Regions from separate parts of the Mesorhizobium sp. Cs1321R2N1 genome, predicted to be linked through region 1. Evidence: riboswitches for the same ligand, from Rfam matches in the RefSeq annotation. Region 1 holds a riboswitch; the other holds the start of a gene.
What was found. A riboswitch is a leader RNA that binds a small molecule or an ion and turns the genes downstream of it on or off. The one in region 1 is predicted to bind S-adenosylmethionine.

Region 1 (4,180 bases):
TCTCGCCGATTCCAACGTCTTGATGCCGAGGGACTATGTCGAGCACATGATGGCGGCATGGCGGCCCGATACCGGCCTTGTCTGCTCGACGCCGATCGGCTCGCGACCCGAGGGTTTCTGGGCCGATGTCGAATGCGCCTTCCTCAACACATTGCAGGCCCGCTGGCAGTATGCCGGCGAGGCGCTTGGCCTCGGCTTTGCCCAGGGCAAGAGCATGCTGTGGAACAAGCCGATGCTGGACGCCAATGGCGGCATTCGTGCGCTGGCCGCCGAGATAGCCGAGGACGCCGCCGCCACCAAGCTGGTCAACGGCCTCGGCCTGCGCGTCAATCTCGTCGCGGCGCCCTTCGAGCAGCCGCTCGGCCAGCGTACCGTTGGCGAGATCTGGTCGCGCCAGGCCCGCTGGGCGCGCCTGCGCCGCGTCACCTTTCCGCTGTTCTTCGCGCCGGAAATCCTGACCGGCGCGGCGGTGCCTCTCGCGCTGGCGCTGGTTGCGGCGGCGAGCGCGGGCGTCAGCCTCTGGGCAACCGCGATTGCCGTGTTGGCGGCCTTCTACCTTCCGGAATGCGCGCTGGCCTTGTCCAAGGGCTGGCATCTGTCGCCGCGCATGGTCGCGGCGATGATCGCGCGCGACGTGATGCTCCCGTCCATCTGGGCGCGCGGCTGGCTCGGCGGCGCCGTCGACTGGCGTGGCAATGCCATGACCATCCGCACCAAGGCGGCCGAATTGGAGGAGACGCCGTCGCGCGCCTGATCGCCGCGGACGACGCTCCTAAGCAGCTTATCTGGCTGCCTGCAACGCCTGCGCGATGTCTTCCAGCAGGTCGTCGGCGTCCTCCAGGCCGACAGACAGCCTTAGCGTGCCAGGCCCGATGCCGAGTTCGGCGCGGGCCTCGTCGCTCAAATTCTTGTGCGTCGTCGTCGCCGGATGGGTGATCAGGCTCTTGGCATCGCCGAGATTGTTCGAGATCAGCACGATGTCGAGGGCGTTCTGCAGGGCGAAGGCCGCCGGCTTGCCACCCTTGACGTCGAGGCAGATCAGAGTCGAACCGCCCGACATCTGCTTCTTGACGATATCAGCCTGCGGGTGGTCGGCGCGGCCGGGATAGATGACGCGGGCGATCTGCGGCTGCTCGGCCAGGAAGTCGGCGATCCTGCCGGCGCTTTCCGTCTGCTGGCGCACGCGCAGCGGCAGCGTCTCGAGGCCCTTCAGCAGGGTCCAGGCATTGAACGGCGACAGGCTGGGGCCGGTGTGGCGGAAATAGTCGTGCAGGTTTTCGTCGATCCACTTCTTGTCCGACAGGATGACACCGCCCAGACAGCGGCCCTGGCCGTCGATGTGCTTGGTGGCCGAGTAGACGACGATGTGCGCGCCAAGCTGCAACGGCTTCTGCTGCAGCGGCGTAGCGAAGACGTTGTCGACGACAAGCCGCGCGCCGATCGAGTTGGCAAGCGAGGCAACGGCCGCGATGTCGACGACTTCCAGCGTCGGATTGGTCGGGCTTTCCAGGAAGAACAGCTTGGTGTTCGGCCTGACCGCCTTTTCCCAATTGGCAATGTCGGTGCCGTCGACCAAAGTCGCCTCGATGCCATAGCGCGGCGCCAGCGTCTCGACCACCCAGCGGCAGGAGCCGAACAGCGCGCGCGCCGCCACGATATGGTCGCCGGCCTTGACGCTGCACAGCAGCGCCGCCGTCACCGCCGCCATGCCCGACGCCGTGGCGCGTGCGTCCTCGGCGCCTTCCAGCGCGCACATGCGCTTTTCGAACATGTCGACGGTCGGGTTGGCGTAACGCGAATAGATGAAGCCAGGCTCTTCGCCCTTGAAGCGGGCTTCCGCCGCCTGGGCGGTCTTGTAGACATAGCCCTGGGTCAGATACATCGCCTCGGAGGTTTCGCCGAAGCCGGAACGCAGGGTTCCGCCATGCACGAGTGCCGTCTGAGGTTTCCAGTTGCGCTTCTTGGTGCTCATCGCTTTGTTCCAGACACAAAAAAACCGGCCGCGAAAGTCGCAACCGGTCCATACGGCCTTGCGGCCCGACGGTCCTTTAGCGACTTGTTTAACGTGGCTGCAAGCCGACCGGCCAAATCACCACGGGATAACGACCCTTTAGACCCGCGCCGCGCTTGCGTCAATTGCCGGCTTCATTAAGAGGTTTGTACCAAGGCAGGTTCCGCAAAGTGCCCAGCGGTTTTGCGGCAAGAACCTGCAACAAAGGAGACCAGTCTTGGGGCGGAGCCAGACTTTGCGGCAGACAGGCATTCTTCCCGATCAGGACATTTCGGCGCTGCTCCAGTCCGGCGCGCTGAAGTCGCCGCGTGCGCTCGATGCCGATCAGATCCAGCCGGCTAGTCTTGATCTCAGATTGGGCGAGAAGGCCTGGCGGGTGCGGGCCTCGTTCTTGCCCGGTCCCAACCACAAGGTCTCGGAAAAGCTCGATCGGCTGCAGCTGCACGAGATTAATCTGACCGAAGGCGCGGTTCTCGAAACCGGCTGCGTCTACATTGTGCCGCTGCTCGAAAGCCTGGCCCTGCCGGCCGACATTTCGGCCTCGGCCAACCCAAAGAGCTCGACCGGTCGCCTCGACATCTTCACCCGCGTCATGACCGACCGTGGCCACGAGTTCGACAAGATCGCCGCCGGCTACAACGGTCCGCTCTATCTCGAAGTCAGCCCGCGCACCTTCCCGATCGTTGCGCGCACCGGTTCGCGCCTGTCTCAAATCCGCTTTCGCACCGGCAACGCGCTGCTTTCGGAAGCCGAACTGCATGAATTGCACCGCGCCGAGATGCTCGTCGCCACCGAGCCGCCGAACATTTCGGGCGGCGGCATCGCGCTGTCGATTGATCTCAATGGCGACAAGGATGGGCTGGTCGGCTATCGCGGCAAGCACCACACTGGCCTCATCGATGTCGACAAGCGTGCCGCCCAGGATGTCCTCGACTTCTGGGAGCCGATCCACAAGAGCGGCGCCGGCGAACTGGTGCTCGATCCCGACGAGTTCTACATCCTCGTCAGCCAGGAGGCGGTGCATGTGCCGCCGCTCTACGCCGCCGAGATGACGCCCTTCGATCCGCTCGTCGGCGAATTCCGTGTTCACTATGCCGGGTTTTTCGATCCGGGGTTCGGCCATTCGGCGGCCGGCGGCACCGGCAGCCGCGCGGTGCTCGAAGTGCGTAGCCACGAAGTGCCGTTCATCCTCGATCATGGCCAGATTGTCGGCCGGCTGGTCTACGAACACATGCTAAAGCGCCCGCAGGCGCTTTACGGGACCGACCTGGGCTCGAACTACCAGGCACAAGGCCTGAAGCTGTCCAAACATTTCCGCCCGCGCTGATCCTGGCGCCATGAGGCCATGCAGAACGACCTCTCCAGGTTCGAGGACTTCAGCATCCGTTTGACGTTTGACTAGCCGTGAAACATGCGCTTTTTCGCAATGCCGAGACACGCATTGAAGCTGCCGACGAACAGCAGTTCGCGCCGTGCGAGTTGCGTTTTACCCCAGATGCGTGTCTGCCTTGCAGCGTCAAGCGAAGCCTTTGATCCTCGCAAGGGGAACAGGACTTTGTCCAGGCAGCCGAGGACATGGGCCCGGGCTGAGTCTATCCCGCATGGTTTGGCCGCCTCGTTCAGTTTCGCACCGCCAAGCGTGGACATTCGCCGGTCGGCGTTTTGCATCAGAAATTCGACCTGAGGGCTTGAGTAGCCGGACGTTAGAAGCCGGTTCTTCATCAGTCCGAGCGCTTCGCCATAGGATTTGGGACTGCACTGCGCGGCTCCATAAGCCACGGATGACGCGTGCACGAGCAAGAGCGCGAAGCCAAGGGTTCGTACGGCGCCTGGCAAATAACTTGGGACCATATGTCAAAGCCTGTCATAGGACCATCGATGACGTCCTGGCGTCTGGCGCTTCACAACGCCTTCACCGCCACCTTCACCGGCTTTTCGATTTCCAGCGGGTTGCGCAGCGGCAGGCCGAAATCCCCGGCCTCGATCTCGAACACGTCGCCGGCTTCGGTCGTGACGCCGTCGGCGAAGGAAAGCGTGGCCGTTCCGAACATATGCACATGCACATCGCCCGGCTGGCGGAACGCCGAATATTTGAAATGGTGGTGCTCGAGATTGGCGATGGTGTGCGACATGTTCGCTTCGCCCGACAGGAACGGCTTCTCCCACATT
Region 2 (4,180 bases), on a different contig from region 1:
GGGATCGCCCATCCCTCAATGCCCGCAAGACTTGAGCGCGGGGATCGCGAGGATAGTTCGGCAATTCAAGAAGACGGCGGCCGCCGAACCACTCCAACGGGTTGCCAAGCCCGGCGGCTGCCATCAATCCAGCGAGATGATTGCTGCCGCTGCGCGGTGACGTGCAGACCAGAATTCCAGCTTTTATGCCAGACAGGATGTCAGGTGGTATTTCAACCGGAAGAGGCCGTCTGCGAAAGAAATGCATGGCAACCACTACCGCTTCAGCAGGAACACAGCCTGTTGGCCAAAGAAATTCCAGAACCACCATGGCATCGACAGGCCGATCCTCTGGCCGTTGGCGTCGAGCGCTGTCGCCTTTTCCACCGTCGCGCCAAGCTCTTCGCACAGATTGACGAAGTCGCGGATGGTGCAGAAGTGGATGTTGGGCGTGTCGTACCAGGAGTAGGGCAGATCCTTGGTCACCGGCATTCGGCCCTTGACGAACAGCGACAGGCGCACCCGCCAATGGCCGAAATTGGGGAAGGAGACGATCGCCCGATTGCCGATCCTGAGCAGTTCGTCGAGCACCAGTTTTGGGTTGCGGGTGGCCTGCAGGGTCTGCGACAGGACGACGAAGTCAAAACCCTTGTCGGGATAGAATTCGAGATCCTTGTCAGCATCGCCCTGGATGACCGAGAGGCCGCGCGCCACGCATTCGTTGACGCCGCGCTGCGACAACTCGAGCCCGCGGCCGTCAACCTGCTTGGTTTCCTGCAGCAATTCGAGCAGCGAGCCGTCGCCTGAGCCGACGTCGAGCACGCGCGATTGCGGCGGGATGAGGTTGGCGACGACCTCGAGGTCGACACGCTGGCTGCCGTTGACGCTCATGGTTTCGCCTCCTGAGTGGCGCACGACCATGGTCCGGAAAGTCCGCAACTCTTCGGGGTCATGGCTTCGCCTTTCTGTTTGACGCATGACCTTGGTCCGAAAAGTCTGCAACTTTTCGGGGTCATACGCCCAGCCCCTTGGCGCGCGCGGCCGAGCCGATGAAGCCGTTGATGGCGGCAAACAGTTCCGGTTCGTCGAGCAGGAAGGCGTCGTGGCCGCGATCGGTCTCGATCTCGACGAAGGATACCGAGGCGCCGGCGGCGTTGAGCGCATGGACGATGGAGCGGCTCTCTTCGGTCGGAAACAGCCAATCCGACGTGAAGGACACCAGGCAGAAGCGGGTTTTGGTGCCGGCAAAGGCGTCCGCCAGCCGACCGCCATGGTCGGCGGCGAGGTCGAAATAATCCATCGACCGTGTCATGTAGAGGTAGGAGTTGGCGTCGAAACGGTCAACGAAGGTCATGCCCTGGTGGCGCAGATAGCTCTCGATCTGGAAATCGGCATCGAAGCCGAAGGTCAGCGCTTCGCGATCCTGCAGGTTACGGCCGAATTTGCGGTGTAGGGCGGCTTCCGACAGATAGGTTATGTGGGCGGCCATGCGCGCCACCGCCAGCCCCTTTTCCGGGCGCCTGCCGTGCTCGAAATATTTGCCGCCATGCCAGTCCGGATCGGCCATCACGGCCTGCCGGCCGACCTCGTGGAAAGCGATGTTCTGTGACGAATGGCGCGCGCCGGTGGCGATCGGCAGTGCCGAAAAAACCCGTTCGGGATAGCTCGACGCCCATTGCAGCACCTGCATGCCGCCCATCGAACCGCCCAGCACGCAGAACAGCTTCTCGATACCGAAATGATCGACCAGCATCTGCTGCGCGCGCACCATGTCGCGGATGGTGATGACCGGAAGGTCGAGCCCATAGGGCTTTCCCGTGGCGGGATTGGTCGAGGCCGGCCCGGTGGAACCAAGACAGCCGCCGATGACGTTGGAGCAGATGACGAAGAAACGGCTGGTGTTGATGATCTTGCCGGGGCCTATCAGCACTTCCCACCAGCCTGGCTTGCCGGTCACCGGATTGGTGCTGGCGACATGCTGGTCGCCGGTCAGCGCATGGCAGACGAGGATGGCATTGGAACGGGCGTCGTTCAGCGTGCCATAGGTCTGGTAGGCGATCTGGAATGGCGACAGCAGCGTGCCGGCGTCGAGCTTGAGCGGCTTGTCGGGCCCGAAACGCAACACCGGGCTCGACGGTTGGTCGGCCTCGTTGTTGGTCTTTGCTGCACGCAGAACAGCCATCACGTCTCTCTTGCTGCACCATGCTTTTGCGGAAATCGCTGCCGATCTCCGCGCCGCCGATGCGTTCGTCCGGCCGGTCGCGGACAATAAAAAACCGGCATTGCCTTCGCAAAGCCGGTTACGTCACGCAAACGGCCCTTTAGCGAATTGTTTAACGTGGCTGCAAGCCGACCGGCCAAATCACCACGGAACTGTCCCTGTCCTTCTAGAACTCGCCCGCCTCGCCGTCAATGCCGGCGGCCGGCACCACTGCGCCCCTCGACATTGCCTGCCATGGCTTGTATTTCCGCAGCGGCTTCCGGATGGAGGCGTTTTCGACGGATTTTGCAAAAATGAACCAGACACCTGATCAGGCACGTCCGACCCCGCGCGCGGGCATCATGGACATAGACGCCTACGTGCCCGGCAAGAGCACGGCGCCGGCCGGTGTCGCCAAGGTCTACAAGCTGTCGTCGAACGAGAATCCGCTTGGGCCCTCGCCGAAGGCGATCGAGGCCGCGCGTGAGGTCGCCGGCAAACTCGACGTCTATCCCGACGGCACCGCCAGGCGGTTGCGTGAGGCGATCGCCGAGGTGCATGGCCTTAACGCGCAGAACATCATCTGCTCGAACGGTTCCGACGAGATCCTCGGCCTGCTGGCGCAGACCTATCTCGCGCCCGGCGACGAGGCCATGTTCACCGAACACGCCTTCATGGTCTACAAGATCTACATCCAGTCGGCGGGCGCCACCCCGGTGGTGGTCAAGGAGACCGACGAGCGCGCCGACATCGATGCGATGATGGCGGCCGTGACGCCGCGCACGAAAATCGTGTTTCTGGCCAATCCCAACAACCCGACCGGCACCTATATGCCGTTCCAGGAGGTGCGCCGGCTACATGCCGGACTGCCGAAAAACGTGCTTCTGGTGCTCGACGCGGCCTATGCCGAATATGTCCGCCGCAACGACTATGAAGCCGGCATAGAACTTGTCGGCAGCGCTGAGAACGTGGTGATGACGCGCACCTTCTCCAAGATCGGCCTCGGCGGCGCGCGCATCGGCTGGATGTATGGTCCAATGCACATTGTCGACGCCATCAACCGCGTGCGCGGCCCCTTCAACGTCAATGCGACGGCGATCGAGGCCGGCATCGCCGCGATCCGCGACCGCGCCCATGTCGAGCGCAGCGTGGCGCATAACGAGACCTGGCTCACCTGGCTGAGCGAAGAGATGACCGGGCTCGGACTGCGGGTGACGCCGAGCGTCGGCAATTTCCTGCTCATTCATTTTCCCGACGACCAGAAGCATTCGGCGGCGGCTGCTGATGAGTATCTGAGCGCGCGCGGCTATATATTGCGGCGCGTTTCAGGCTACGGCTTTCCCAACGCGCTGCGCATGACCGTCGGCACTGAAGAGGCCAATCGCGGCGTTGTCGCCGCGCTCACGACATTCCTGAAAAGCTAGAAACCATGACATCTCCGATGTTTGAAAAAATCGCGCTGGTCGGCATTGGCCTGATCGGTTCGTCGCTCGCCCGCGTCATTCGCCGTGAGGGTTTGGCTCGCCACGTCGCCATCTCGACCCGCAGCGCGGCAACGCTCAAGCGGGCCGAAGAACTGGGCCTCGGCGATTCCTACACCAGGGATGCCAGGGAAGCGGTCCGCGACGCCGATCTGATCATCGTCTCGGTGCCGGTCGGTTCGTCCGGCGCGGTGGCGGAGGAAATCGCGCCGGCGCTGAAAAAGGGGGCGATCCTCACCGATGTCGGCTCGACCAAGGCGTCGGTCATCGCGCAGATGCAACCGCATGTGCCTGACGGCGTCCATTTCATTCCCGGCCACCCGCTGGCGGGCACCGAAAAATCCGGCCCGGATGCCGGGTTTGCCGACCTGTTCGACAATCGCTGGTGCATCTTCACGCCGGTACCAGGCACCGATCCGGAAGCGCTGGAACGGCTCTCGGAATTCTGGCGCCGCTGCGGCGCCAACATCGACACGATGGACCCGCAGCACCACGACATGACGCTCGCCATCGTCTCGCA

Region 2: linked by a shared signal. The riboswitch ahead of metX (homoserine O-acetyltransferase MetX) and the one ahead of O7A61_RS06135 (O-succinylhomoserine sulfhydrylase) in region 1 are both predicted to bind S-adenosylmethionine.

Annotation. Positions count from the first base shown of each region.
Region 1 covers NZ_JAPYKP010000014.1:9,946-14,125, forward strand. The annotation lists gene O7A61_RS06130 (ceramide glucosyltransferase) at 1-754, shown strand, start outside; gene O7A61_RS06135 (O-succinylhomoserine sulfhydrylase) at 782-1,972, opposite strand; SAM riboswitch at 2,029-2,106, opposite strand; gene O7A61_RS06140 (2'-deoxycytidine 5'-triphosphate deaminase) at 2,247-3,338, shown strand; gene O7A61_RS06145 (hypothetical protein) at 3,410-3,733, opposite strand; gene araD1 (AraD1 family protein) at 3,913-4,180, opposite strand, start outside.
Region 2 covers NZ_JAPYKP010000041.1:16,945-21,124, reverse strand. The annotation lists gene O7A61_RS13450 (Stf0 family sulfotransferase) at 1-310, opposite strand, end outside; gene metW (methionine biosynthesis protein MetW) at 256-870, opposite strand; gene metX (homoserine O-acetyltransferase MetX) at 992-2,161, opposite strand; SAM riboswitch at 2,281-2,358, opposite strand; gene hisC (histidinol-phosphate transaminase) at 2,494-3,603, shown strand; gene O7A61_RS13430 (prephenate/arogenate dehydrogenase family protein) at 3,609-4,180, shown strand, end outside.